One region of the Marinobacter sp. NFXS9 genome, then DNA from elsewhere that is predicted to be linked to it. Evidence: predicted binding sites of a transcription regulator. Region 1 holds the regulator's gene; each other region holds the start of a gene.
The links. The regulator FliA, encoded in region 1, starts transcription of late flagellar genes. The targets are predictions, from matches to a motif close to CTAAAGTTTNNNNNNNNNNNGCCGNTAA.
Positions count from the first base shown of each region.

Region 2: a site for FliA is predicted at 6,610-6,637, ahead of J3364_RS02015 (methyl-accepting chemotaxis protein). Genes of this name have one in related genera too.
Region 3: a site for FliA is predicted at 6,717-6,744, ahead of fliD (flagellar filament capping protein FliD). Genes of this name have one in related genera too.

Region 1 covers NZ_JAGDDW010000002.1:300,207-310,457, forward strand. The annotation lists gene J3364_RS04990 (uracil-xanthine permease family protein) at 1-1,060, opposite strand, end outside; gene upp (uracil phosphoribosyltransferase) at 1,063-1,701, opposite strand; gene flhA (flagellar biosynthesis protein FlhA) at 1,918-4,095, shown strand; gene flhF (flagellar biosynthesis GTPase FlhF) at 4,154-5,425, shown strand; gene J3364_RS05010 (MinD/ParA family protein) at 5,535-6,347, shown strand; gene J3364_RS05015 (RNA polymerase sigma factor FliA) at 6,415-7,158, shown strand; gene cheY (chemotaxis response regulator CheY) at 7,452-7,838, shown strand; gene J3364_RS05025 (protein phosphatase CheZ) at 7,856-8,641, shown strand; gene J3364_RS05030 (chemotaxis protein CheA) at 8,655-10,251, shown strand, end outside.
Region 2 covers NZ_JAGDDW010000001.1:458,375-468,625, forward strand. The annotation lists gene J3364_RS01995 (1-acyl-sn-glycerol-3-phosphate acyltransferase) at 1-559, opposite strand, end outside; gene recQ (DNA helicase RecQ) at 794-2,638, shown strand; gene J3364_RS02005 (DUF4442 domain-containing protein) at 2,839-3,396, opposite strand; gene J3364_RS02010 (transporter substrate-binding domain-containing protein) at 3,538-4,542, shown strand; gene J3364_RS02015 (methyl-accepting chemotaxis protein) at 4,558-6,447, opposite strand; gene J3364_RS02020 (methyl-accepting chemotaxis protein) at 6,742-8,631, opposite strand; gene J3364_RS02025 (bifunctional GNAT family N-acetyltransferase/carbon-nitrogen hydrolase family protein) at 8,837-10,251, shown strand, end outside.
Region 3 covers NZ_JAGDDW010000018.1:99,512-109,762, reverse strand. The annotation lists gene J3364_RS20815 (bifunctional acetate--CoA ligase family protein/GNAT family N-acetyltransferase) at 1-2,218, opposite strand, end outside; gene J3364_RS20810 (histone deacetylase family protein) at 2,444-3,373, shown strand; gene J3364_RS20805 (substrate-binding periplasmic protein) at 3,377-4,144, opposite strand; gene fliS (flagellar export chaperone FliS) at 4,259-4,660, opposite strand; gene fliD (flagellar filament capping protein FliD) at 4,694-6,673, opposite strand; gene J3364_RS20790 (flagellar protein FlaG) at 7,004-7,429, opposite strand; gene J3364_RS20785 (flagellin N-terminal helical domain-containing protein) at 7,502-8,950, opposite strand; gene J3364_RS20780 (flagellin) at 9,333-10,251, shown strand, end outside.

The sequences.
Region 1 (10,251 bases):
GGATCAGTGTGTTCAGGCCGACGACGGCAATGGAACCGAACAGCAGGCACAGGATGCCGCCCATAACGGGTACCGGAATGGTCTGCAGCGCCGCGCCGAATTTGCCGATAAAGGCCAGCAGGATCGCCACGATGGCCGCCCAGATCATCACCCGCGGGTTGAAGTTGCGGGTCAGCATGACCGCGCCGGTGACTTCGGAATAGGTGGTGTTGGGCGGACCGCCCAGCATCGCCGCAGCGCTGGTGGCCACGCCGTCGCCCAGCAGGGTGCGGTGCAGACCCGGCTTCTGGATGTAGTTCTTGCCCGTGACGGTGCCGATCGCCAGTACATCGCCGATGTGCTCAACCGCTGGCGCGATGGCTACCGGAACCATGAACAGGATGGCGCCCCAGCCGAATTCCGGCGTGACAAAGTCAGGAACGCGCAGCCACGCTGCTTCGCTGACCGGCGACAGATCGACGATGCCCATGACGGCGGACGCGATGTAACCCACGATCACACCGAACATGATGGGGATCAGCCGGAACATGCCCTTGCCGAAGACCGCGAAGAGAATCGTGGTCAGCAGGGAAATCATCGAGATCCAGATCGCAGTGTTGTAGGGGATGAGCTGTGCACTGCCGTCGCCGGCCTTGCCCATCGCCATGTTGACCGCCGTGGAAGCCAGACCCAGCCCGATGACCATGATGACCGGACCGATGACGACCGGCGGCAGAAGACGGTTCAGGAAGCCGGTGCCCCGCAGTTTCACGGCGCCGCTGAGGATCATGTAGAGGACACCCGCGGCCACCAGGCCGCCCAGGGTTTCTTCCATGCCGAATTTGGCCTTGGAGGCGATGATCGGCGCAATGAAGGCAAAAGAGGAGGCCAGGAAAATGGGGATCTGGCCGCCGGTGATGATCTGAAAGATCAGGGTGCCGATACCGGCGGTGAACAGGGCAACGTTGGGGTCCATGCCGGTGATCAGCGGCATCAGGACCAGGGCGCCGAAGGCGACCAGCAACATCTGCGCGCCGGCGAGGGCCTGGCGCCATACCGGCTCGTTCGGACTCGTCTGCATGTTTAGTTTTCCTTCTGTTTGGTGCCGAAGATCTTGTCGCCGGCATCACCGAGCCCGGGCAGGATGTAACCCTTCTCGTTCAGCCGCTCGTCGATGGACGCTGTGTAGATGGAGACATCCGGATGGGCCTTCTGGACCTTGTCGATGCCTTCCGGCGCCGCCACCAGGACCAGGGCACGGATTTCCGTGCTGCCGGCCTTCTTGAGCAGGTCAATGGTGGAGATCAGCGAGCCGCCGGTGGCCAGCATGGGATCGACGATCATCGCCATACGCTGGTCCAGTTCGCCGACCAGCTTTTCCAGGTAGGTGCTGGCTTCCAGGGTTTCTTCGTTACGGACCTGGCCGACGACACTGACGCGGGCGCCGGGGATCAGGGTCAGGACGCCCTCCAGCATGCCCATGCCCGCACGCAGGATGGGGACAATCGTCACTTTCTTGCCGCTCACGCGATCCACTTCCACCGGCCCAGCCCAACCCTGGATGGTCTGTTTTTCCAGCTGGAAGTCCTTGGTGGCTTCGTAAGTCAGCAGGGCCGTGATCTCTTGCGCCAACTCACGGAAGTTCTTGGTGCTGATGTCCGCCCGGCGCATCAGGCCGAGTTTGTGGCGGATCAGGGGGTGCTTTACCTCGAGGACGGGCATGGCTCACCTTCTTTTCTAAAATAGGGACATAAAATCTCACCAAGGATACCTTACTTCCCCGATTCAGTCAGTCCGGGTAGGCCGCAATCCCCTTGTCGGGCGGGTTGAGCGTCGGTTGGTACGCTTATTGCGAAACACCCTCCAGATACAGTCGTGCCGTCAAAAAAACGACATCGCGGCACGTGAGATACCCTGTTTACTGGAGAACATCGGGTCGTGGACAGAGCGCTGGTCCTCAATAACGTCAAATCGCTGACAAACGGCAACCTGGGCATCCCGGTTCTGCTGATGGCACTGCTGGGCATGATGATCCTGCCCATGCCGGTGTTCCTGCTGGACGTGCTGTTCACGTTCAACATCACCCTGTCCATCGTCATCCTGCTGGTGTGTGTGTACGCACTGCGGCCGATGGAGTTTGCCGCGTTTCCGACGGTGCTGTTGGTCGCGACACTGCTGCGTCTGGCCCTGAACGTGGCCTCGACCCGAATTGTCCTCCTCAACGGTCACGAAGGGGGCGACGCCGCCGGTAAGGTGATCGAGTCGTTTGGTGCCGTGCTGATCGGCGGCAACTATGCCGTCGGCCTGGTGGTCTTCGCCATCCTGGTCATCATCAACTTCATGGTCGTCACCAAGGGTGCCGGTCGGGTGTCGGAAGTCAGCGCCCGCTTCACCCTGGACGCCATGCCCGGCAAGCAGATGGCGATCGATGCCGACCTGAACGCCGGCCTGATCGATCAGGACGAAGCCAAGGCCCGTCGCGCCGAAATCGCCCAGGAGGCGGATTTCTACGGCTCCATGGACGGTGCCAGCAAATTCGTGAAGGGCGACGCCATCGCCGGCCTGTTGATCCTGTTCATCAACATCGCCGGCGGCGTGGCCATCGGCATGATGCAGCACGCCCTGTCGTTCGGCGATGCCATGCGCAGTTACGCGCTGCTGACCATCGGTGACGGCCTGGTCGCCCAGATCCCGTCGCTGCTGCTCTCCACCTCCGCCGCCATCATGGTGACGCGGGTCACCTCCAGTCAGGACATGGGCCAGCAGATCCTGTCCCAGATGTTCACCGCACCGCGGATTCTGTTCATTGCCAGCGCCATCCTGATCATCCTGGGCATTATCCCGGGGATGCCGCACGTGGCCTTTATAGGGCTCGGCCTCATCGCCGGCGCGGGCGCCTACTACATCTGGAAACGCCAGCAGCAGGTGGAAGAGGACGAGAGTATCTTTCCGGCGCGTGGGGGCGGTATGCCGCGCTCGGCGCCTTCCGGCGGTCCGCAGGGCGGCGGCGATGGCGCGCAGAAGCAGGCCTTGCCCGGTCCGCAAACCGAATCCCGGGAACTGGGCTGGGACGACGTGTCCACCGTGGATATCGTCGGCCTGGAAGTGGGCTACCGCCTGATCCCCATGGTGGACAAATCCCAGGGCGGCCAGCTGCTGACCCGGATCAAGGGTGTGCGCAAGAAGCTGTCCCAGGATCTGGGCTTCCTGATGCCGTCCGTCCATATCCGCGACAACCTGGACCTGATGCCCAACGTTTATCGCATCACCCTGATGGGCGTGACCATTGCCGAAGCCGAGATTCACCCGGACCGGGAACTGGCGATCGACCCGGGCCAGGTTTTCGGCAAGATTGAAGGCATTGAGGGCAAGGATCCGGCGTTTGGTCTGGATGCCAGCTGGATCGAACCGGACAAGAAAGATCAGGCCCAGACCCTGGGCTACACCGTGGTGGATGCCAGCACCGTGGTGGCGACCCATCTCAACCAGATCCTGCAGAAGCACGCCCATGAGCTGATCGGCCACGAGGAAGTCCAGAAGTGGCTGGAACAGTTGGAGAAGATGTCGCCCAAGCTGGCGGAAGAGCTGGTACCCAACACGATTTCCATCAGTCTGCTGCTGAAAGTCCTGCAGAGTCTGCTGAAAGAAGAGGTGCCGATCCGGGATATGCGGTCGATTGCCGAAGCGGTCGTCAATGTACAGCCGAAGACCCAGGACGCCCGGATCCTGACAACAGCAGCCCGCCAGTCCCTGCGTCGAATGATTGTCCAAAGCATCTGCGGCAACGAATCCGAGATCCCGGTCATCACCCTGGATCCAGAGTTGGAACAGATGTTGCTGAAGTCCATGCAACAGAGTCAACAATCCGGCGGTCAGGACGATATCGGTCTGGTGCTGGAGCCCAACATGGTGGAACGGCTCCAGCGCTCCCTGCAGGACGCGGCCCAACGTCAGGAAATGATGGGCAAGCCCGCCATCCTGCTGGTTTCGGCGCCACTGCGGCATGTCATGGCGCGCTTTGTGAGTTACGGGGTCGAACGCCTGCACGTCCTGTCTTACCAGGAAGTGCCGGACAATAAGCAGATTACGATTGTCGCGTCGGTGGGCCAGCAGTGAGGCTCGCCCAGCAACAGCAAGGCGTCGCGGGTCGCGGCGCCACCGGAGGTAGGTCATCATGAAGGTTAAACGGTTTTTTGCTCCAACCATGGCGGAAGCCCTGAAGATGGTTCGCCTGGAGATGGGAGAGGATGCCGTCATCCTGTCGAACCGGCGCGTGGATGGGGGCGTCGAAATTGTGACGGCTCTCGACTATGACGAAAATCTGGCGCGTCAGCGTCTGGGTACCGCCGCGGTGGAAGCGACCAATGGCGCCCGGCTGGCCGAAATGCAGGCGGAACAACATCGCCGCCTGGAGGAAGAACTCGGCCGCTCGCGGGACCGTATCCGGGAGATTCGTGAAAAGCGCCAACCCCGTGAGCAGGACATTCTGGATTTCACCACGCCGGAACCGGCGGCTGCCGAACCCGCTCAGGACGCCACCCATGCGGCCCTCGAAGCCATGCGGGCGGAAATCCATTCACTGCGTGATATGGTCAACGAGCGTCGTTCTCCGGCCGCTGCAAATGGCCCGGCAAACGACCCGGTGGACGCGAGTCAGCAGCGCCTGATGGAGCGACTGGAAGAGTACGGGCTTTCCCACACGCTGGCCTCCACGCTGTCTCGTAACGCTGCTGGTGTTCGACTGGAAGAGGGCTGGAAGCGGGCATTGCGCACGCTGGCGGCCGGCCTGCGCACCCAGCAGCAGGAGCTGGTCGAGCAGGGTGGTCTGGTTGCGTTGGTGGGCCCCACTGGCTCTGGCAAGACCACCACCATCGGCAAGATGGCGGCGCGTTATGTCCTGGAGCACGGCGCCGATTCCCTGGCGCTGGTCACCACCGACCGCTATCGGATCGCGGCACATGAGCATCTGTTTGTATTCGGTCGCATCCTGAACGTGCCGGTGAGGGTGGTGGATGAGAGTCATTCCCTGGACCAGATTCTCGATGACCTGTCCGATAAACGCCTGGTTCTGATCGACACGGCGGGCCTGACCCATTCCGATCGCGGCCACCAGGAACAGCTTGAGGAGCTGGCTGCAAGCCGGCATCCGGTCAAGCCTTACCTGGTGCTGGCAGCCACCAGCCAGCCTCGCATTATGAAATCCACGTGGCATTGCTATAAGATGGCGTATCCGGCCGGGTGTATCATGACCAAACTGGATGAGGCCCTGACACTCGGCGAGGTGCTAGGCTTTGCCATGGAAACAGGTCTTCGGGTGGCGTATTACACCGATGGGCAGCGCATCCCCGAGGACATTCATCCGGCACAGGCGGCTCCACTGGTCAGACTGGGTGTGGAGCGTCTGAAGCAGGTTCGGGAAACCGCCGTGGTTGCAGCCGGCGCCTGAGGTCCGGGAGTCCGCCGGAACAGCCGCAGGGCGTTCATGGGCTCCACTGTCGAGCCGGTCATCAACCGGCCATCCTTATCAAGAGTTGTCGTGAGAGACTGTATCCGGCATGAGTAGAGTTAACCCGGTCCAGGTGATCGCCGTCTCAGGTGGCAAGGGCGGCGTTGGCAAGAGCAACGTTTCGGTCAACCTGGCTATTGCACTGGCACAGATGGGGCGTCGGGTGGTGGTTCTGGATGCCGATCTGGGGCTGGCCAACATCGACGTCCTGCTGGGTATCACCGCGAACCACAATCTCAATGATGTGCTGAACGGCGAGTGCGACCTGCGCGATGTACTGGTCGACGGCCCGGGCGGCATCAAGATCGTTCCCGCCTCGTCCGGCACCCAGCGGATGACCCAGCTGACGCCAATGGAGCACGCTGGCCTGATCAACGCCTTCAGCGAACTGGGCGACCAGATCGACGTGTTGATCGTTGACACCGCTGCCGGTATTTCCGAATCGGTGGTCAGCTTCCTGCGGGCGTCTCAGGAATTGCTGCTGGTGGTCTGCGACGAGCCCACTTCCATTACCGATGCCTACGCACTGATCAAGCTCATGAACCGGGACTACGGGGTGAACCGTTTTCGCATCCTTGCCAACCAGGTTCGCAACGAGCAGGAAGGCAAGCATCTGTTTGGGAAACTGACCCGGGTTACCGAGCGATTTCTGGATGTTGCGCTACAATATGTGGGCATCGTCCCTTACGACGAAGCCGTCAAAAAAGCGGTACAACGGCAGCGTGCGGTGCTTGACGCTTATCCACGCGCCAAGGCCTCGCTGGCGATCAAGGCGCTGGCCCAGCAGGTGGACAACTGGCCGCTCCCGTCTTCTCCACGGGGGCATCTCGAATTTTTCGTTGAGCGCCTGGTGGACGCCTGATGGAGTACCCTGACCGACAGGTGGCGTGGTATGACGGTCGATTGAAACACACGGGTAATCCGGATTGATGACGTTGGCAAAAGGCCTGGGAATCTACCAACAGACGAGCTCGCGCAAATCGGCCCATCAACTGGTCGAGGACCATGCGCCGCTGGTGAAAAAGATCGCGTTGCACGTACTGGCGCGATTGCCCGCCTCTGTCCAGCTTGAAGACCTGATGCAGGCCGGCATGATCGGCCTTCTCGAGGCAGCCCAGAAATACGATGCCGGCAAGGGCGCTTCCTTTGAAACCTATGCGGGTATCCGCATTCGCGGTGCCATTGTCGACGAGATTCGCAAGGGCGACTGGGTGCCGCGTTCCGTCCACCGCAATTCCCGTCGCATCGCCCAGGCGATCAAGGCCGTCGAAGACCGGACCGGGCGCGAGGCTCAGGATCACGAAGTCGCCGACGAGCTGGACATGACCCTGCCGGAGTACCATGCCTGCCTGGCCGATTCCAACAGCGGCCGTCTTTTTAGCCTGGATGAGCTAAATGAATCGGGAGAGCTGCCGATAGACAATGAAGAGGCTGTGCCCGATCGTCCGTTTGAGGAGCTGTCGGCGGCCGGATTCCAGCGCAGTCTGGCCGAAGCGATCGCGGCGCTGCCGGAGCGGGAAAAGCTGGTGTTGAGTCTGTATTACCAGGAAGAGCTGAACCTGAAAGAAATCGGCGCCGTCATCGGTGTCAGTGAAAGTCGGGTCAGCCAGATTCACAGTCAGGCGGCATTGCGCCTGAAATCACGCCTGACGGATTGGCAGGAAGTCCGTTAGCCACGCCGTTCAAAGCCGGTTCGCAAAACGCCGGTTGAGCAGGGCAGAATGGGCGGACGCGCGACATCAGGCGCGACAAGCAAATAGTTGACATCGAATTCCGGGAGCTTGTGGTCAGCGTTGATGCCCAGGCTTTGATCCCGGAACTGTAGTTTTTGGTAACGGACGCTTTACAGCGGGCGTTGACGCGACAGAATAGGCGGTGCTTTCAGTGGCGCCGGCATCGTGTGGATTGCCGGACACTGAACTGGACGCTGGATTGGTATTCCGGGCTGTAATGATTGGAGGTCCCTTTGGACAAAAACATGAAAATTCTGATCGTGGATGACTTCTCCACGATGCGACGGATCATCAAGAATCTGCTTCGCGACCTCGGTTTCACCAATACTGACGAGGCGGATGACGGCAACACCGCGCTGCCCATGCTCAAGAGTGGCAAATACGATTTTCTGGTCACCGACTGGAACATGCCGGGCATGTCCGGATTTGAACTGCTGCAGGCCGTTCGCGCGGACGAGAACCTCAAGAATCTGCCGATCCTGATGGTGACGGCGGAAGCCAAACGTGACCAGATCGTGGCGGCGGCTCAGGCCGGCGTTAACGGTTACGTCGTGAAGCCGTTTACGGCGGCTGTCCTGAAGGAAAAGATCGAGAAGATTTTCGAACGCATCCAGTCCTGAGTATCAGAGCGCCAATCATGGGCACAAAAAAAGACAAGGCCGGCTCCCTCGATCCCGATGTCGTTGAGAAGCTGCAGCACCAGGCGGAAGAACTGAAGCAACAGGTGGACGCCGGCGATTACGCCGCGGCGATGCGCCTGATTAATGAACTGAATGATGTCCGGGACCAGAGCCTTTACCGTGAGGTTGGCCGGTTGACCCGCAGCCTTCACGAGGCCATTCGCAACTTCAGTATCGATCCGCAGAACCCGGAGCAGCAGGAAGCCCTGTCCAAGATCACGGACGCTTCCGACCGGTTGGCGTACGTGGTGGACATGACCAGTCAGGCAGCCAACCGCACCATGGACATCGTGGAAGAGGCGATGCCCAAGGCCAACAGCCTGCGGGAGCAGGCCGTTGCGCTGCGAGCCGACTGGCACAAGCTGCGCCGCCGGGAAATCGGCGCCGGCGAATTCCGTGAGCTGTACAACCGGATCGACAACTTCTTCGAACAAACGGCCAGCGATGCGGAAGCCCTTTACGGCAACCTGTCCGAGATCCTGCTGGCGCAGGACTTCCAGGACCTGACCGGTCAGGTCATCCAGAAGGTCACGGCGCTGGTCAAGGAAGTGGAAGAACACCTGCTCAGCCTGGTGGTCATGGCCAGCCATGTCGATGAAATCACCGGCACTGTCCATGATATCGGCGAAACAACGACAACAATCGAAAAAGGCGAAGGCCCTCAAATGAACGCCAAAGAGCGTGAGGATGTCGTATCCGGCCAGGATGATGTCGATGACCTCCTGTCCAGCCTTGGTTTTTGAGTGAGGACACTGCATGGCGCTTGATGCTGACGAAGAAATTCTCCAGGACTTCCTGGTAGAGGCTGGTGAAATACTCGAAAAGCTGTCCGAACAGCTGGTGGATCTGGAGCAGAATCCGGATAACGGGGATCTGCTAAACGCGATCTTCCGTGGGTTCCACACCGTCAAGGGGGGTGCCGGCTTCCTGCAGCTTGAAGCGCTGGTCAATTGTTGTCATTCGGCGGAAAACGTCTTCGACACCCTGCGTAACCACAAGCGCCGGGTCGACTCCGATCTCATGGACGTGGTCCTCGAAGCCCTGGACAACGTCAACGCCATGTTTGACCAGGTACGCAACCGGGAGGAACCGACACCGGCCGATCCGGCATTGATCGAGGCGCTGGATGCCCTGGCGCTGCCCGAAGGTGAGGCCCCCGCCGCACCTGAGCCGGAGGCAGCCCCCCAGCCTGAACCGGCGGCTGAAGCCGGCGGCCATGCGGACCAGGGCGATATCACCGACGAAGAATTCGAGCAGTTGCTGGATGCCCTTGAGGATGAGAAATCGTCATCCGGCGACAGCAGCGGCGACGATCAGATCACCGACGACGAGTTTGAGAACCTGCTGGATGAGTTGCACGGCAAAGGGCAGCACAGCGGTAAACCGGCAGACGACGACAAGCCCGCTGCAGCAGGGCAATCCGGCGGCAGTGGCGGTGATGACATCACCGACGATGAGTTCGAGAGTCTGCTCGATGACCTGCACGGCAAGGGGCAGTTCAAAGGCTCGGTCGAACCGGCGTCAAAGGGCGGTGGTGCATCGGATGCGAGCGCCAGGACCAGCGGTGCCAATGAGCTGATTACCGACGACGAATTCGAGAACCTGCTGGACGAACTGCACGGCTCAGGCAAAGGCCCCGGTGCCCCGGGCGCCAGCCAGCCGGCAGCGAAGAGGCCGGAACCGGCACCAACGCCCAGGAAGGCTGAGAAACCGGGCGCTCCCGCCAACAAGGACGAGAGTAAATCGCCCGCCAGCCCGGCTGTACCGCAGCGGGACTCCCAGCCGGCTGCCGAAACCACCGTGCGCGTGGACACCAAACGCCTCGACGACATCATGAACATGGTGGGCGAGCTGGTGTTGGTGCGTAACCGCCTGCAGCGCCTGGGTAACGACAGCGAAGACGAACAGATGCACAAAGCGGTGGCCAACCTCGATGTGGTGACCACCGATCTCCAGTCTGCCGTCATGCAGACGCGCATGCAGCCGATCAAGAAAGTCTTCGGCCGTTTCCCGCGTGTGGTACGCGATCTGGCGCGCAGCCTCAAGAAAGAAATCAATCTGGTCATGCACGGCGAGGACACCGACCTGGACAAGAACCTGGTCGAAGCCCTGTCCGATCCGCTGGTTCACCTGGTGCGCAACTCCGTAGACCATGGCATTGAAGCACCGGATGTGCGCGAAAAAGCCGGTAAGCCCCGGACGGGTGTGGTGACGCTTTCAGCCGAGCAGGAAGGGGACCATATCCTGCTGTCGATTGAAGACGACGGTGGCGGCATGGATCCGGACAAGCTGCGTCAGAAGGCGGTCGAGAAAGGATTGTTTGAACAGGACGCCGCGGATCGTCTGACCAGCA
Region 2 (10,251 bases), on a different contig from region 1:
TGCTCTGGTTGTCCTCGATCGAATGATGGATGAACGCCGACAGCGTCTGGTAGGCGTCCCGCATCTCCCGCGGGCTCGACATGTTGCGCTTGACCACGAAACTCTTGTTGAGTCGCATCATCTCGGCAAACAGCCGGTTCTGGAGCAGGTTGTCGCCGATGGCGATGCGCGTGGTCTGCTGCTTGTTCTCATGTAGCAGGTAATTGACCACCATGGGATCGAATACAATGTCCCGATGGTTGGAAATGAACACGTAGGCCGTGTCCTTATCCAGCCCTTCAAGTCCGGAATGACTGAGCCGGGTGGTGGTTCTCTCGATCAGTTGACCCACGAGGGGGTTAAGGCGAGCCTGCAGGCTGCCAATGGAATCCACACTGCCGAACTCGCGCTTCAGCCAGCGGCTGATCCAGAAGCGGGTCACCGCGGGCGCGAGACGGGTCATGGTGGGCGCCTTGAAGCGGCCGATAAGCGTCAGGAACTCCGGGTCGTTGACCAGGCGGCTGATGGCATCCGGGGTTTCATCATCCCGGTACGGCCGAATTGCATCAAAATCCTGCATGGTGTCCTTGTTGGATATTTTTTGGGGCGATAACCGTTGGCTATGCCCATCCATGCCAAGGCCTTGGGTGAGCGACGTTCAGGTCGCCGAGTCAAAGGCCTGTCGGCAAGTTTAGGTGGCGCCATTCTACCGCGCCAGATCAAAGGGCGACATTGTACCGTCCCCGACGGTGAGAAAAAGGCCCCGTCTCTGGTATCCTGCTCGCCTTCCATTCATCTGCCGCCCAGAAACTTTATGACCCTGACCGAAACGCCACCGGCCACCGATCCCGAAAGCCTCAAAGCCCGTGCCCAGACGGTGCTGCACGACACCTTCGGTTTCGAGGATTTCCGGCCGCTCCAGGGCGACGTGGTCGAGGCGTTGCTGCAGGGCGAAGACGCCCTGGTACTGATGCCCACCGGCGGCGGTAAATCGCTTTGTTACCAGGTGCCGGCCGTGGTGAGGCCGGGTGTGGGCATTGTCATATCTCCGCTGATCGCACTGATGCAGGATCAGGTGGCCGCATTGAACCAGGCCGGAATTCGCGCTGCCTTCCTGAATTCCACCCAGTGGCCGGACGAAGCCCGGGATATCGAGAATGCGCTGGTCCAGGGAGAACTTGACCTGCTCTACTGCGCGCCGGAACGGTTGCTCCAGCCGCGCATGCAGCAGTTATTGCACCAGGCGCCGCTGTCCCTGTTCGCCATCGATGAAGCGCACTGTGTGTCCCAGTGGGGTCATGACTTCCGGGAAGACTACCTGTCCCTGGACATGCTGGAGCGGGAATTCCCGGCTGTTCCCCGGATCGCCCTGACCGCCACGGCGGATGAGCGCACCCGCAAGGAAATCGCCGAGCGTCTGCATCTGACCGACGCCCGTCACTTCGTCAGCAGCTTCGATCGACCCAACATCCAGTATCGAATCGCTGAGAAAGACAATGCCAACAAACAGTTATTGGCATTTATTAAAGAGGAACATCAGGGCGACTCCGGAATCGTCTATTGCCTGTCGCGCAACAAGGTGGAAGCTACTGCCAAGATGCTGAGCGACAAGGGCTATGCGGCACTGCCCTACCACGCAGGTTTGCCGGCGGATACGCGAGCCGCGCACCAGGAGCGATTCCTGCGGGAAGACGGCATCATCATTGTCGCCACCATCGCCTTTGGCATGGGGATCGATAAACCCGACGTGAGATTTGTCGCCCACCTCGATCTGCCCAAAAGCATCGAAGCCTATTACCAGGAAACCGGCCGCGCGGGACGAGATGGCGCGCCTTCCAATGCCTGGATGGTCTACGGCCTGCAAGATGTGATCAAACTGCGGCAAATGCTGGAGTCCTCGCCGGGCAACGATCAGTTCAAGCGCGTCGAGCGTCAGAAGCTGGATGCGATGCTGGGGCTCTGTGAGGTGGTGGACTGCCGCCGTCAGGTTCTGCTGCGCTACTTCGGCGATGAACTGCCGGACCCTTGCGGTAACTGCGACACCTGCCTTGAGCCGCCGAAAACCTGGGACGCCACAGTGGCCGTGCAGAAAGCGCTGTCCTGCGTGTTCCGTACCGGCCAGCGATTCGGCGTCAACTACCTGATCGACGTGCTGCGCGGTGCCGATAACGAACGCATCCGCAGCATGGGGCACGACAAGGTCAGCACCTTTGGCATTGGCGCCGATATGTCAGCCCGGCAATGGAAGAGCGTGTTCCGGCAATTGGTGGCCAATGGCTCGTTGCAGGCGGATGCCGAAGGCTACGGCGCGCTCAGCCTGACCGAACACTGCCGCCCTCTTCTGCGGGGCGAAGAAACGGTCTGGCTGCGCCAAGATCCGGAACGCAAGAAAACCAGCAAAGGCAGCGCCAGTGGCAGCAAACGCCAGCTGGTGGTCAGCGATCCCGATGGCTGGGAAAAACTCCGCGCCCGCCGCAAGGAGCTGGCCGACGAACAGGGCGTCCCTCCTTACGTGATCTTCCACGATGCCACCCTGCTCGCCATGCTGGACCAGAAGCCCCGGGATCTTGAGGCCATGGGCGAAATCAGCGGTATCGGCGCCGCGAAGCTGGAAAAATACGGCGAGAAGTTTTTAGAGGTGCTTGGGACGCTGGACTGAGCTTTACCTGGCAATCCTGCGTGGGCTGACTGTAGGTTGGGCTGACGCAGGAAGCCCAACAAATCATGTCCAGGCATCTCAATATTTCCGGATTGCGCGCCGCTCTGAGGCACCATCCATTTCTGGCGACTGGCCACAACCGTCGGGCACTGGCTTCGTTTTTGCGAAAACGCCTGTTGGGCTTCCTGCGTCAGCCCAACCTACGGGTGACCAATGGCTTGCTCAAATCCTTTCTTGCGCACCCGGTAATGCGCTACTGAACGGGCGACCAGGGTGCCGGATTCGTCTTTCAGTTCGCCTTCCAGCGTAAAGGCCGCCCGGCCGGTGGTGTCCGCATCCGCCTGGATCGCTTGGCGTGTGGTTTCGGACATGTTCAATTCAATGGTCACGTCACTGTTGGCTGGTTCCAGAAATTGCAGCGACATCTCCTTGAGGATGGGGATGTACTCCGGTCCCAGGTCAAAGAGCGTCATCACGCCGCCCGGAATTTCCGCCACGAGGAAATAGGCGCCGGCGTAGAGGCTGCCAAAGTGATTGCGGTTACCCTTGAGCGCAATGCGCGCCCGCACATAACCCCGGCTGACCGCCTCGACACGGAACCGATTGCGGGTGGCGAATGGAATCGACAATCCCACCAGCCGGTTCACCATCCGCATGCCGCCATGGCGCTGCAGCCAGTTCAATGGTTTTTCCAGGCCCGCTTCCGGATCCAGGCCGGCCAGCCAGTCGCCGGTCATGGCTATCAGTCGATTTCGCATGGCGCCTTCCCTCCCAAAGTGAACCGCAGATTCCCAAAATGGGACCCGGGATACAACATTTGTCATCATTTAATGTTTCACTGGCATCCGTCGCGGCCAAAGCCGCTACACTGACAGAAGTGGTACCGCATAGGACGTGCTGTGTTGTTACGCCGAGGATTCTCATCGGGGGCTGACCAGGCAGAGCCCCTGGCCCTTATCCGCCATATCCTGATCTCGCTTTGCCGGGGCTGCCTGGTTGCCGCATGCCTGATGCAGCCGGTTGCCGCATCCCCGTCAGACGAGCACGCCGAAGCAGAACCACCTCAACAGATTATCCTCTGGTACCGCAACTACGACAGCCCTGCGATACACGCGCTGCTGGATCTGGCGCTGCAAAAGACTCCGGAATATGGCCTCTACACGATCGTGCGCAGCCCGGAAATGAATCAGGGGCGAGCCCTGAGGGAATTGGCGAGCGACCGTTCGCGCTCCGTGCAGGTGGCCAATGTGGCGACGACGCCGGAACGGGAAGACAACCTTCTCGCCGTCACCATCCCGATTGATGGTGGCCTGCTGGGATACCGGGTGTGCGTGACGACGAAGGACATGCTACCCCGATTCAAGGGCATCACCCGGCTGGCCGATGTTCGGGAGCGCCGGATCCGGTTTGGTCAGGGGCGCCACTGGCCGGACACCAAGATCCTGGAAGCCAACGGGCTGGACGTGGTCACTCATCCCGGCTTTGAAAACCTGTTCGATATGCTGGAAGGTGGCCGTTTCGAATGCTTCGCCCGGGGTGTCAGTGAGGTGTACTACGACCTGAAGCTGCGGTCGGACAAGAACCTGGTCATTGAGCCCACGCTGCTGTTTACCTACACCATGCCGAACTACTTCTTTGTGGGGCGAAGCGACTTCGGCCTGGCGGTCCGGATCCAGCTGGGTCTGGAGCGTGCCATTGCCGACGGCAGCTTTGCCGATTTCATGCACGCCTACTACACCAGGCCCGTCCAGGCCTTACACCTGTCCGACCGCCATGTGTTCCATCTGGGCAACCCCTGGTTACCAGGCGGGATGCTGGGCATTGGGAAGGATGTGCTTCAGAACATGAAAGTCAGGATCCAACTGGGCGAGGAACCGGTTTCCCGGGCCTCGCCCATTCAGTGACCATTCGGCCCCGGATCAGACCTTGAACCGTTCCACGTTGTCCTGAAGGGACTGGCCGATCTCGTCGATCTTGCCGCTGTAGATGTCGTTCTCGCTGGTTGCGGCAGCCGCCTCCTGCCCCTTGTCCGCAATGCGATTGATGGAGGCGTTCAGTTCTTCGGTTACCGAGGTCTGCTCCTCAGAGGCCGTGGCGATCTGCGTGGTCATGTTGCTGATGGATGTGATGGCCTCGGCGATCCGGTTCAGTGAATCCATCGCGTCCTGGGCCTTCTCCATGCTGACGTTGGACACGGCGCGGGACTCCTGCATCACGTTGACCGCGTTATCCGCCCCCTTCTGCAGCCGCTCGATCATGGCGTTGATCTCTTCGGTGCTGTCGTGGGTGCGGCGGGCCAGGTTGCGCACTTCATCCGCCACCACGGCAAAGCCCCGACCGGCATCGCCGGCGCGGGCGGCTTCGATGGCGGCATTCAGGGCCAGCAGGTTGGTCTGCTCGGCCACGTCCTGGATGACTTCCAGGATCGTGTTGATCTGGGTGACGTCCTTGCCCAGGGTTTCGATCACTTCAGCCGCTTGGCCGATTTCGGCAGCCAGACGCTCGACGGCGTCACGGGACGCCTTCACGGTTTCCTGCGTGGATTGGGCGTCCTGATCCGCGGTATTTGAGGCATCCGCGGTTTGCTGGGCGTTCTGGGCGATTTCGTTGGCGGCCGCCGACATCTCGTTGATAGCCGTGGCCACCATATCGATCTCGGTTTGCTGGCTCTCCACGCTGTTGCGGGACGCGCCGGCGGTCTGGCGCAGCGACCCAACGGCGTCGCGCAGTTCGATCGCGCCCCGCTGGACATCCCGCACCACAGTCTGCACGTTGCCGATAAACGCGTTGAAGCTCTCGGCGGTCTGGCCGAACTCGTCATGGCTATCGACGTCCAGGCGCTGGCTCAGGTCCGCATCGCCGCTGGCGATGTTCTTCATCGCGTCACGCAGGTTGCGAACGGGCTTCATCAGCACGCGCACGCCGATGTTGAGCAGGATCAGCGTCACGATAATGCCAACGATCGCAACGATGGTGCCGGTGACCCGGGCAGATTGCACCGGCGCCATGATCTTGTCGTCATTGGCGAAGGCACCGAGGTACCAGTCGACGCCCTGGGCACCCTTGATCGCGTGGAAGCTCACGCGCCAGTCGGCATCCTTGATGGTGTAGGTGTGGGAGCTGCCATCCAACTGCGGCGCACCGCCAATCAGCTCGTTGATTTTTTTGCCGACCAGTTTCCTGTTGGGATGATAGAGAATCACGCCCTTGTCATTGATCAGCGTGGCGTAACCGGTATCGGCGAGGGTCACCGGGGACAGGATGTGCTCGATGGTTTCCAGCGTGATGTCACCGCCGGCCACGCCCTTGAAGGTGCCCGATTTCACCGGGGCCACCGTCGAAATAATCATGTTGCCGCTACTGACGTCCTGGTAAGGCTCTGTGAACGTGCCAGTGCCGCCGGACTGGCCCAGTTTGTACCAGGGGCGTACGCGGGGATCGTAATCGTCGGGCAGCGTAGCGTCATCGGCCGGCGTCTTCATCAACATGTAGCCGTCTGCACGCCCGACGTATACGTTCTCAAAACCGCCACCCTGGGTGGCCGATTGCAGAATGGCCCGGGCTTCATCCTCGCCGTCCACCTGGCGCAATGCGCTGGCGGCGCCTTCGGTAATCGCCAACCGGCTGTTGAGCCATTCGGCAATACTCGCCGTGCTTTGTGCAATGGAATCGTCGATCAGCGCATTGACGTAGGTGTCCGTCGTCGACACCAGGCGGCGGTCGCCCATGACGGCGTAGATGCTTACCACAAGGATGAGAAGGATGGCGACGGCTGTCAGCAGTTTCTGGCCGAATGACATACTGCGCATGGAAGGGGTCCCCGATCTGAGCGTTGGAATTTGAGTTATTGCCCTTCCCTGGTTTGTAGCAGCGACTGCAAACAAGGGACTCCTTGGAGCAAGGCCAGGATTCCCCATCGCATCCAGCGCCGGCGGCGCCTACACCTCCAATGGCGACCGCTCTTATCTAAGAGATCGGCCGGCGGTGTCTTAACTTTAGTTAAGTCTTCAGGGAAGCGTTAAGTATTTGGGAGTGGGCCAGGCAGAACGCACGGCCGGAGGGGAAGGATGCCGGCACCTTCTATGGTGCCGGCATGAGCCACGTCAGACATTAAACCGTTCGACGTTGTCGTGCAGCGTGCGACCGATGTCGTCGATCTTGCTGCTGTAGACATCGTTGTCGCTCGCCGCGCTGGCTGCTTCCTGCCCCTGCTCGGCAATGCGGGTGATGGAACTGTTCAGCTCTTCGGTGACGGAGGTCTGCTCTTCGGACGCCGTGGCGATCTGCGTCGTCATGTTGCTGATGGCGGTAATGGACTCGGCGATCCGGTTCAGCGCGTCCATTGCATCCTGCGCCTTTTCCATGCTCACGTTGGAAATGGCCCGGGAGTCCTGCATCACGCTCACGGCGTTATCCGCGCCCTTTTGAAGCCGTTCGATCATGGCATTGATCTCTTCAGTGCTGTCGTGGGTCCGGCGTGCCAGGTTGCGCACTTCATCGGCAACGACGGCAAATCCGCGCCCTGCCTCACCAGCGCGGGCGGCTTCAATAGCGGCGTTCAGCGCCAGCAGATTGGTCTGCTCGGCCACGTCCTGGATGACGTCCAGAACGGTATTGATCTGGGCGACATCCTTACCCAGGGTCTCGATCACATCCGCTGCGCTGCCGATGCCCGACGACAGGCGTTCGACGGCATCGCGAGAGGCCTTGACCGTCGTCTGGGTCTCCTTGGCATCCTTGTCGGCGGCGCTGGAGGCATCGGCCGTCTGCTGGGCGGACTGGGCAATTTCAGAGGCTGCTGCGGACATTTCATTGATCGCGGTGGCCACCATGTCGATTTCCGACTGCTGGCCTTCCACGCTGTCGCGGCTGGCCCGAGCGGTCTGGCGCAGCGAGCCCACGGCATCACGTAGCTCAATAGCGCCGCGCTGGACGTCCCGAACCACGCCCTGGACGTTGGTGATGAAGGCGTTGAAGCTCTCCGCGGTCTGGCCAAACTCGTCGCCGCTGTCCACGGACAGGCGCCGGGTCAGGTCGGCGTCGCCGCTGGCGATGTCCTTCATCGCATCCCGCAGGCTGCGGACGGGCTTCATCAAGGCGCGCACGACCAGGTGCAGCAGGACCAGCGTGACCAGGATGCCAATCACGGCCACGATCGATCCGGCCAGTCGCGCGTCCTTCACCGGTGCCATAATCAGGTCGTCATTGGCGAAAGACCCCAGGTACCAGTCCACGCCGCGGGCGCCCTCGATGGGATGGAAGCTGACCCGCCAGTCGGCGCCGTCCAGGGTGTATTCGTGGGAGGAACCATCCAGCGACGGCTGGCTGCCCAGCAGCGACTTGATGTTCTTGCCGACCAGCTTGGCGTTCGGGTGGTAAAGGATCGTGCCTTTGCGGTTGATCAGCGTGGTGTAACCGGTGTCGGCCAGGGTCACTGACGACAGCAGGTGGTCGATGGTTTTCAGTGTGATGTCACCGCCGACGACACCCTCAAAAGCGCCGCTTTTGACCGGCGCCGCGGCGGAAATAATAATGCCGCCGTTGGTCACGTTCACAAACGGCTCGGTAAAGGTGCCCTGGCCATTCTGGCGGGCCAGCTTGTACCAAGGACGCGTGCGCGGGTCGAAGTCGTCCGGCAGCGTGGCGTCGCGGGCTTCGGTCGGCATCAGCATCGAGCCGTCGGCGCCACCGACATACACGTCGTTGAAACCGCCGCCCCGGGTGGCCGTCTGCAGTAGCGTGCGGGCCTGGGCTTCGTTTTCCACGTTGCGCAGCCCGTCGGCGGTGGCTTCCACCATGTCGAGTCGGCCATTGAGCCATTCAGCGATACTGGCCGTACTCTGGTTGATTGAATCGTCGACCATCGCCTCCACATAGGTGTCCGTGGTCTTCACAAGGCGGCGATCGCCCATGATGGCGTACACGCTGATCACGACGATCAGCAGGACGGCAACGGCTGTCAGCAGCTTTTGGCCGAATGACATACTGCCCATGCGGACATTCTCCTGGTTAGCACAACAGATTGAGCGCCGGTAGGCCGGTGAGGATTCCCGGCCCTGCGGATCACGCGAGCAGCCCGGAATTGGATGGCCAGCAGGATACCGCAAGGCCTGATGGCGATCTGTTATGCTAAACCCTTATTGATCGCCCTTTTTTGTAACCCTTTGCAACACGCTTATACAGCCGGGAGATGCCTCGATGGCTCACGAAGAACTGCACCTCAATCTCCGTAACCTGACCGACGACGACTATCCTCAGCTCAAGGCGCTGATGGATCTTGTCTACGACGACATTGGCGGCGCCTGGCCGGAAGACACGATCAAGGAACTGGTGGAGCAGTTTGCCGACGGGCAGATCTGCATCGAAGACAACGGTGAATTGATCGCCGTCGCCCTGACCGTCTGCGTCAACTATGAGCGCTTCAGCAACCCGCACACGTACGACGATCTGATCCTCAAGAACGAGCGCATCTGGCACAACGATGACGGGGACGCGCTGTACGGATTGGATGTGTTCATCCATCCGGATTATCGGGGTTACCGCCTGGGCCGGCGTCTCTATGAGGCGCGTAAGGAGTTGTGTCGCTCCCGGAACTTCCGCGCCATCCTGGCGGGCGGCCGGATCCCCAACTATTACAAGTTCTCCGATCAGTTCACCCCGGCGGAATACATTGAACGGGTCGATCGCAAGGAGATCTACGACCCGATCCTGACCTTCCAGCTTTCCAACGATTTCCAGGTCACCCGACTGATGCACAAGTATCTTCCGGAAGACCAGAAATCAATGGGTTATGCCACACTCCTCGAGTGGAATAACATCCTGTATACGCCGCCGGCCCCGGTCCTCAAGACGCGCAAGACCCAGGTGCGCATGGGTGCGGTCCAGTGGCAGATGCGGGAATTCACGTCCGTGGATGAAGTGCTCAAGCAGGTGGAATACTTCGTCGATGCGCTGTCCGACTACAAGAGCGACTTTGCCCTGTTCCCGGAGTTCTTCAACGCGCCGCTGATGGGTCTGACCGACCAGCTCGACCAGACCCGCGCCATCCGTTTCCTGGCCGGGTTCACCCAGCAGTTCCGGGACCAGATGTCGGAGATGGCGGTCAGCTACAACATCAACATCATCACCGGCTCCATGCCATTGCTGGACAACGACCGGCTGTATAACGTGTCCTACCTGTGCCACCGGGATGGCCGCGTGGACGAGCAGCGCAAGATCCACATCACGCCGCACGAACGCCGGGACTGGGTCATTGAAGGCGGCAACCAGTTTGAAGTGTTCGAGACCGATGCCGGCCGGGTCGCCATCCTGATCTGTTACGACATCGAATTCCCCGAGCTGGGCCGGATCGCCGCCGCCCAGGGTGTCGACATCATCTGCGTGCCCTTCTGGACCGACACCAAGAACGGTTACCTGAGGGTGCGTCATTGCGCCCAGGCCCGGGCCATCGAAAACGAGTGCTATGTGGTGATTACCGGCAGCGTGGGCAACCTGCCCAAGGTCGAAAACCTGGACGTCCAGTACGCCCAGTCATCGGTCTTCTCGCCGTCGGACTTCGCCTTCCCTCACGATGCGGTGATGGCGGAAACCACGCCCAACACCGAGATGATCAT
Region 3 (10,251 bases), on a different contig from region 1:
TACGCCCGGATTTTGGCAAAACCACCCACTCTTCCAGCTCCCGAGGATAGGGCTGGATAATCGGGCGCCCCGGCTCTTCGGCCAGGTCGATGGCCACGTCCACCGCCACGGCACCGTTGCGATCAAACAGCAACGGCAGGATTTCCAGCCCGCGGATGTGCGGGATATCGATCACGATCTGAGACAGGGTCACCAGGGTCTCGCAGATCGCCCGGATGTCCTCTTCCGGCTGCAGGCTGTATTCGCGCAGCAGGCGGTACATATAGGTTCGCCGTAGCAGCTCTTTGGCCAGCACCATATTCAGGGGCGGCAGTGCGATCTGGCGATCGGTCATCACGTTGACGCTGGCGCCGGCCGCACCACACACCACCAATGGGCCGAACACCGGATCCCGGGTAATGCCGACGCTGAAAGCGATACCGCCCAGGTGCTGATAGGTGCGCTGCACGGCAAATCCAAGGAAACCGCTGCGTGGGAAGTGGGCACGATACTCATCCATCAGAACCTGACAGGATTCGATGATCGCCGACTCACTATTGAGCCCCTGAATCGTCGACTTGTAGCGCCCGCGACCGGTCTGCTCTTCCATAAACGGGTGACAGCCGCGCTCGTGGATCAGGGTGACGTCAATGGGGCGGCGTTCGACCTGGAAACTCTCCACCACACCTTCCACATCATCGCAGTAGACCGTATCCACCGCGCGGATCCCGTAGTCGCGGATGACCGCCCTCGCCTCGCTGTTGGACAGGTGATTGCGCCCGGAACGGTGCGCTTTCATGACCAACTTGCGGGCAACGGAACTGTCGGCGAAGTGATCGGTGAAGGATTCCGGCGTTTCCCGCAGCAGCCGCTGGACGCGCTGATGATGAACGTGCTGCATGAAGGCGTTGACGGCTTTCTCAGGGGAAAAGAACGACGGAATGCCGGCCCGATAGAACTCGTCCCGCGCTTCCAGTACCGTACTCTGGCCCAGCCAGCAAGTGAAGATGTTCAAGCGGGTGCCCTTGCTGGCGTGAACAACCGCATCGGCAATCTGCAAACTGTCTTCCGTCAGACTCGGGGCGTACATCACCAGCACGTTGGTGACGTTGGGATCCTTGGCCAGGATCCGGATCGCCTCGGCGTAGAGTTCCGGCGACGCGTCGTAATTCAGGTCGATCGGGTTCTTGCGGGTCCAGTAGGTCGGCAGGTGTTTGGCCAGCGACTCGACGGTCTCGTTCGACAGGGTTGCCAAATCGCCATCGAGCCCTGCCAGCCGATCCACTGCCAACACGCCCGGCCCGACCCCGTTGGCCATGATCACCAGCTCCTCCCGGCGCACCGGGCGCATCCGGGTCAGGGTTTCCAGAGCGTCGAACATCTGGCTGAGACCGTCCACCCGCAACACACCGGCGCGGCGGAGGACGGCATCATAGATCGGGTCCGTTCGGGTCACACCCACCGGACGTTGCACCGGCATCCACTCGGATTCCGGCACCCGTCCGCTTTTAACAGCGATGACCGGCTTGGTACGGGAGGCGACCCGCACCGCCGAGATAAACCGTCGAGGGTTGGGAATGCTTTCAATGTGCAGGAGGATAGCGCGGCAGCGGGTGTCCTGCGCCAGGTAATCGATCAGGTCGTCGTGACCGATGTCCATGCCATCGCCCAGGGTCAGGAAGTGTGAGAAACCCACACCCCGGGCGAACGCCCAGTCGATGATGGAGCTGGCCACGGTGCCCGATTGCCCCACAAACGCGACCTTACCCGGGATCGCGCCCATATGGGCGTAGGTGGCGTTCAGGCTGCGGAACGGCACCATCAGACCGATCGTATTCGGCCCGAGCACCCGAATACCGGCCTCGCGCGCCGCATCGCGGACCGAGTACATCAGCGGCTGACCGGTCTTACTGTGGGCCCGGGACATCCCGCCGGTCATCACAATCGCCGTGCGGACACCGGCCTCTCCCAACTGGCGAATCATCTTGGGCACCGTGTCCGGCGGCGTACAGACGATCGCCAGATCCGGTTTCATGGGCATGCGCGACACTTTCGGCACACAGGGCACGCCGTGAACGTTCTGGTACTCGTTGCGGTTGATCACCAGCAACTGGCCCGGGAAACCGCCGGCCATCAGGTTCCGCAGCACCATCCCGCCCAGGTTTTCCGCCCGCTCCGATGCACCGGCAATCACAATCGATTCCGGATTGAACAGGCTTTCCAGATACCGTGTGCTCAAGTCGTCGCCCCCGCGTCAGCCGTACTCCAATCTGCCTCTCATGTTAGGCGGTCCGGGGTGGATTTAAAAACGAAACTCTTACCATTTGAAATGACTTGTTGTCGCACCTATCCGGCACCGCAAGGACGGTATAAAAACCCACCAAAGAAGCAAAGCGAGACCCCGCCATCCCTGATACCATGACAAAAAGAGATGCCACAGCGCACCGGTAATACGGGACCAATAATGACAACTGCGTTCTTCTACCACGACGACTTCCTGAAGCATGACATGGGGCCGGAGCACCCCGAGTCACCGGAACGGCTCAATGCCATCATCAGCTACCTGGCGGACACCGAGCTGGAGCAGCAACTGGACTGGGTGCGGCCCGAGGAAATCACCCGGGACCAGCTCCTGCAGGTCCATCCGGAAACCTACCTCAGTCAGCTGGACATGATGCAGCCCACCCGGGGCCGCGTGTTCACCGATCCCGATACGGCGATGATGCCCCACACGCTGCGCGCCGCTCGACTGGCCGCCGGCGCCAATGTGCAGGCCGTCGATATGGTGCTGTCCGGTCAGGCCACCAATGCCTTTGTCGCGGCGCGTCCGCCAGGTCACCACGCCGAGCGTGGCAAATCGATGGGGTTCTGCTTCTACAACAACATCGCCCTGGCCGCCCGGCACGCCCTCAATTTCCATGGCCTGGAGCGGGTCGCGATCATCGACTTCGACGTGCACCAGGGGAACGGAACGGTCGATATCGTCCAGGGCGATGAGCGGGTGCTCATGTGCTCCAGCTTCCAGCATCCCTTCTATCCTCACTCCCATGTCTACCGGTTGCCGGAAAACATCATCAATACGCCGATTGCCGCTGGCACGTCCGGCACAGACTATCGACGGACCGTCGAAGAAGCCTGGCTGCATCGCCTTGAAGAATTCGAGCCGCAATTGGTGCTGGTTTCCGCGGGATTCGATGCCCACAAGTCGGACCCGTTAGCCGAACTGCAACTGGAAGCCGCGGACTACCGCTGGCTGACCGACATGATTACGTCGATTGCCCGGGATTACTCGGATAACCGTGTCGTCTCGACGCTCGAAGGCGGGTATCACCTGAAAGCGCTCGCCGAGGGCGTCACGGCTCACCTGGAAGGCCTGGTGGCGATCGAAGACTGATCGTCAGTGTAATAACTGGAAGATATCGGCAAGGTCGCCGTCCTGCGTGAGCTGCTTCAGAGCTTCCTGAATAGGCTCTTGCAGTTGTGGATAGCGTGCTTTTTTCGACATGTACAGGATGCCCCGCTGCCCTTTGCGAAACACGGCCGTGCGAAACTGATTCCATGAGAGTTCGAGGGATCGCATGGTGTGGTAAAGGGCCTGATCACTGCACAGGATGGCGCTGACACGCCCCAGCTTCAGCATCTCAATGGCCTGAAAAATGTCCCGCACCGGAAACTTTTGGATTGTCTTCGCCTGCTCGAAGACCTCACCGTAATAGGTACCGTTAACGAACGCGACCGGTTTGCCCGCCAATCCATCAAGAGAAAGTTCAAAGTCGCTGTCCGCAAGCGCGGTCAGCATCACCTGCGTGGTCACAACCGTGCCGAGGTTGATCGCGGCTTCATCCAGGGCCGGGCTTTCAAACAGCACGACAAAGTCCGCCGTGCCTTCCAGCAATTCGCTCATGGCGCGACGATGGGGCCTCAATTCATAGGTGATCGGTAGGTTGGCGACAGCAACAAGGCGATGAGCAAAAGCCACCAACGTGCCGTCCGGCTGGCCATAACGACCTTCATAACCCCAGGGCCAGACTTCGGGAATGACAAAGATGGCAGGTTCCGGGTAATCGTCCGCCTTGTGGGGCTCTTTGGCGTGGGCCGCTTCGAGAGCCAGCACCAGAAAGGTCAGCAGAACTACGGCAACCGGATGCCGAAAAATAGGCTTCATGTGGCAGGACAACCGCTCAATCGAACCAGCTTGGCACCAGCTTACCGGCTATGACAATCAGCCCCTATTCGACCATTGGTGCCCCGCGGCTGTCAGCACAACATCGGCGATCGGTTAGCCGACGGCCTGCTGGTCAGACATGACCTCTTCGCGGATTCCGTCCCAACCTTCCTTGACCTGGCGCAGCAAGTCAGACACTTCATCCAGTTTGGCGACATCGTTTAGGCGATTGGCCTCAAACAGCGTGCGCTCGATGTAGTCGTACAGCCCTTCCAGATGACGCGCCAGCTCACCGCCTTTTTCAAAGTCCAGGAAGCTGCGCAGACCACCGACAATCTCGATGGCTTTACTGATCAGGCGACCTTTACCTTCATAATCCTTGGCCTGCATACGCGCCTTGGCCATATTGATCCGTTCCAGGGCACCGTTATACAACAGCTGAATCAATTTGTGTGGGTCGGCATCGGTGATGCTGGTCTGGGTATTGACCCGCTGATATGCCTGTAAACCGTTCATAATCAACCTCTTGTTTGCCTTCGTAACAACGGGTTAGTTGTTTTTATTGCTGTTTGGAGCCAGAGCCGCCAGCTGCTGGGTGACGTAGTCTTTAGTGCTGTTGAGCTGCGAAATCAGGGAGTCGGCGGCACTGAACTGCGACACCAGGCGCTCCCGGTACGCGTCGATGCGGGTCTGAAGACGCTCGCGATCATCTGCGATATCGTCCAGCGTGTCCTGCAGGCTATCGGTCCGCGCTTCAAGCGCACCATCGGCGCTGAGCATGTCCGTCACCATATTGACGGTCCGCTCCCCAAGCCCCTCAATGTAGGTAATGGTTCCACGATTGCCGGTAGCATCGCCGGTGATGCGCACCTGCATGCCCGCCGCCTGGGACGTTCCCTCGACGTAGAGAAGCTGCCCTTCACCGGTGGCTCTCTGACCATTGATCGTGCCGGCCACATCTTTTCCGGCCGTGCCGGTGGCAACGGACAACCCCAGGTCTGCGGCACTGTTGGTATCCACCGAGGTGATGCTGACGTTCGAATCGCTGCCATAAGCGCCGGATTTGAAGCTCAGCGCGCCACTGGTCGAATCGAACTCAACCTGGACTTTCTTGCCGGACGCACTCAGGCTGCCGCTGCTGTTGAGCTGGGACTGGATTTCAGCGGCCAGCTCGTCGCGGGTATAGGTACCTGCGGTCAGCTGGATGCTGACTGAGGTGGACCCGTCAATCTTGAACGACAGGTTGTCATTGTTGCCATCGATCGTGACGGAGCCCGTGCCGGCATTTGCGCCTGTCAACGCGCCTTGGGTTGCAGCCTGGGTCACGTTGATACTGTATTCGCCCGGCTCGGTGTTCAGATTGCTGCCGATGAACTCCACCTGGGAATCGGAGGCCCGCCCCTGTTCACCGAACAACGCCGCGACGTCATCCGGATACTTCTCAAGCTGCGTCTGGAACTTGCTGGCATCAAAGCTCAGCTGTCCGGTCTTGTAGTCTGTGGTGATGCCCACATCGGCAAGAGAGCGTACGCCGGCATCCTCAAGACCGGGCACCACGCCCGTCAGCATGTTGCGAAGCTGATTCTGGATATTGCGGACCGTGGCATCGCCCGACAGCAAACCGCCCTGCTGGGTTTCGGCATTATAGCCGGCCAACCCCTGGATGGTTTGCTGTAACGCGTTGAATTTGTCGACGAAAGACTGGACCCGATCCGCTACGGCACCCGTATCCTGGGTAACCTTGACCGTGGACGTCACACCTTCCGCCTTCACATCAAACGTCAGTCCATCGACCACGTTTTCAATGGTGTTGGAAGAGCGGGTGATCGTGATGCCGTTAACCTGGACGACGGCATCCTGTGCGGCAACGGTTTCGGTCAGGTTCTGGGTGGTGTCGTTGAAAACGAACTGGGACAGACCGGAGCCGTCAGTATTGTTGCCATCACTATCGTTGACGGAAATGCGGATCGCATTGTCGGTACCGGTTTCGTCGGACGACAACACAAGTCGATAGCCGTCACCGGTATCGATGACGCCCGCGCTGGCGCCGATATCCGCGTCGTTGATAGCGTCTGCGATGCCCTGCAGCGTGTTGTTGGAGCTGTCGATGTCAATGTTCTTGACCTCGCCCCCCACGCTGAGGCTGATCCGACCGGTGCCAATTCCGGTGCTGTCCCGATCCGCGAATGTACCGGAGGCCAACGATTGGGCCTGGGCCAGGCTATCCACCTGGATGGTGTAGTTGCCCCGGCTTGCGGTAGCGCTGTCGACGGAGACGGACACATCCTCGTTGGACGAGGTCGCGGAAAAGGCCTTCAGATTTTCGACCGAACTCAGCTGACGCATAGGCAACCGCAGTTCCGTGATGGCGCTGCGCAGTGTCCCGTATGCGGAAATAAGGGCCTCGGTTTCCTTTTCCTTGCTGTCCAACCGGTTCGCCGTCGGCTTCTGCTCGGCTTCTACCAGCTGGTCCACCAGGTCAGACGTCAGAACGCCGGAACCAATCCCCAATGAAGAAATATTTGCCATGTCGATCGCCTCCCCAGGAAGGCTGCCTTATCCATTTGTACGCTTATCGGCCAGAAGCGGCAAAACTTTGCCAGTTACGACCGCCAAATTGTAACAACATGTATCCGAGACCCGGCATCCAGAACCGTCGATAACCATGATAGACCGCCTGGCCCTCTAGCCGCACTCTCGGTCGGCTCTCGTGGTTCGCACTTGCCCCAACCTATTGACGCCACAGATTATTCACGATCTTCAGCGAAGCGCCCTTAACGCAGAACACCGCCGGCTTCTCGCGAAGGCGGCGGTGCTGAAATTCCGTTACTCGTGACCGGATTGAGAGGCGGCAAGCGCCTACACTTCGATGTTGAATAACGTCAGCGGTTCATCCTGCTGCAAATTTTCGGCCAACCTCAAAGCCACGTCATCCGGAATCTGCCGAATCACTTTTTCCGTTTGTTGGTCCACCACGCGCACGATCGTCTTGCCGGAATCATTATCGACCTCAAACTGCAGGTCTCGCTGAACGGTCTGGACAAAATCGTTGAGGCGGGAAACGGCTTGATCAAGAGATTCCTTCTGGGCTTCCTCCTGCTTTTCCATCCGCTGCACCTTTGTAGGCTGCTGCGACTGGTCGAGCGACACAACATTGGAGGCATCCTGAGCTCGAGCGGAAGGCTTGTTTCCTTCTGCCTGAGGTGACGCAGACGCCCGAGCCGGAGCTTGCTCACTGGAGCGAACCAGCTTCAAATCCGGGCTGTTCAGGTTTACGTCAGTCATAGCTCACCTCGCTATCCTCATACGGCGTAAAGCCGGCCCCCGAGGGGACCGGCCGTTACCGTGCTATCCCTGTTACTGCAGGAGGGACAGGACCTGCTGCGGGCGGGCGTTAGCCTGCGCCAGGACAGAGATACCAGCCTGCTGGAGGACCTGGGACTTGGACAGCTTCGCGGTTTCAGCGGCGAAGTCCGCGTCCAGGATCCGGCTTTGCGCAGCGGACAGGTTTTCAGAAGTGGTCGCAATCGCATCGATGGTCGATGTGAAGCGGTTCTGAATCGCACCCAGGTCAGCGCGCTGGCTGTTGATGGAGGTCAGTGCAGCGTCGATGGTGTCGATCGCAGCGTTCGCACCGTCAGCCGTGGTGATGTCGATCGCTGCGACACTCTGGAGCTGACCGCTTTCGGCACTGCTATCGACGATCTCTGCGTTGTCGCCAACAACGGTGAACGCGGATGACGAGCTGAAATCAACCTGACCTATAACGCGGGTGCTATCCGTACCGCCTGCTGTCAAGCTAGCCGAGCTACTTCCATCGCCAGCTGTAACAGTGACATCAGCGGATACGTTTGCAATCCCAATGTCATCCCCTGCATCACTAGTCAGCAATACGTTTCCGCTATCATCCAATGACGCAGTGATACCAGTTGTCGCAGAAGCATCATTAATAGCCGTTACGAGAGAGCTATTGTCATTTGACTCTACGGTCGCCGAAATCGTTACTGCTGAAGTATTCTCACCAGTCAAATCAAATGAAACTGTCCCAGCTGACAAGCCAGAAATTGTTGCTTCGGTATGGGCATCTGCCGAAACGCCAGTTTTCGATGTCAGCTCGTTAACAGCACTTGCTATATCACTAGCTGTTGCATTGTTGCTGTATGAAGCTGCTTCGGTTGCGCCATTACCGGAAATCGTAATATTTGCGCCTGTAACACCATTGCCCGTAGGAAGATCGTTCGAAGCAGCTGTCAAATTTCCAGCCAGGGAACCGTTGTCAGTATTAGCAGTGTAGTTACCAATATCGGTAGCGCGAGCACTACCAAGCGTTACATTAATTGTCTGATTAGCATTCGCGCCAACCTGAAACTGGGAATTTGTAAAATCACCGTTCAGTAGCGTACGACCATTGAAGTTGGTGGTATCCGCAACACGGTTCAGCTCGGCCTGCAGTTGGGTCACCTCGGCCTGCAGCGACTTACGGTCGGTGGAGGAATTGGTGTCGTTGGCAGACTGCACAGACAGCTCACGAATCCGCTGCAGCAGGTCGCCGGCCTGACCCAGGGCGCCCTCTGCGGTTTGCGCCAGGGAGATGCCGTCGTTGGCGTTGCGCTGGGCAACGTTCAGACCACGGATCTGAGAGTCGAAGCGAGAGGAAATGGCCAGGCCCGCGGCATCGTCCTTGGCGGAGTTGATGCGAAGACCAGAAGACAGACGCTCCAGAGCCTGATCCGACAGAGACTGGGATTTGTTCAGGTTGTTCTGAGCGGACAGTGAAGCGACGTTAGTGTTGATACCGAGAGCCATGATGCTTCTCCTATAAAACCTATGTTTCTCTTGGAAGAGGTCTGGCGCCCGTCCTCGTTTGTTTGGGTGCGCCGCCCTGCTGTAGTGCTTAACGGCGACCCTTACGGTTCCTTTAGAAAAAACTTCGGTTTTTATTGTTAAGGATTGTAAAAGCGGCAAAAGCCTGCCTTGCCGCCCCGCCAAAAGCTCGTCACCCACCCCACCCATCACGCAATTGATTAACTATTTTTTTATATTTATTAGTTGGTTATAAACAATAACCAAAAACTGGCATGGCCTTCGCTTTGTGCCGCTCAGGAATGAATTTTTCTGAATAACGGCCGGCAGGGCGTCCTTGTGATCGGGCACTGAGCTACCGGCTTCTCTGAATAAGGAGAGCGATATGCCTCAGATTATCAACACGAACATTGCCTCGCTGAATGCCCAGCGAAACCTGAACACATCACAACGGGATGCCGACACTGCCCTGCAACGCCTGTCTTCGGGCCTTCGCATCAACTCCGCCAAGGACGATGCGGCCGGTCTTGCGATTTCCGAGCGATTCACGTCGCAGATCAAAGGCCTCAACCAGGCTGTGCGCAACGCCAACGACGGCATCTCCCTGGCACAGACGGCCGAGGGCGCCCTCGACGAATCCGGCGAAATCCTGCAGCGGATCCGTGAGCTGTCTGTTCAATCTGCCAACTCCACCAACTCCGCTTCGGATCGCGCGGCCCTGCAGAGCGAAGTCAACCAGTTGAAGCAGGAGCTGCAGCGCGTGGCTGAGACCACCGAGTTCAACGGCCTGAAACTCCTCGACGGGTCTTTCCAGGCTCAGACCTTCCAGGTGGGTGCGAACGAAAATCAGAACATCTCGGTATCGGTCACAGGCGCGACCAACGATGATCTCGGCAACTATTCCGTGAAAAGTGTAAACAGCCAGGACAACCTGGGTTCTGGCTCACCTTCAACCGCAGCCGGCAACCTGACCACGGCAAACCACCCGGTCGCCTCACAGAACCTGACCGTCGCAAGTGCGCTGGACCAGATCGACATCCCCATTTCAGCGGGTGCTTCAGCGGCTGAGATTGCTGCACTGGTAAATAAAGAAGAAGAACGCACCGGCGTCACAGCCACCGCCCGTACAGAGACCACTTTAACGACCACCGCGGCGGGCACGGTCACATTCGACCTAAGTTCCGGCGATGAGGTTTCAACTATCTCAGCTTCCATTGACGACCCGAATGATTTGACCGAACTGGCGTCTGTGATTAATAAGGCCGCCGGCCAGACAGGCATCAACGCCAAAGTTGAAGACAACA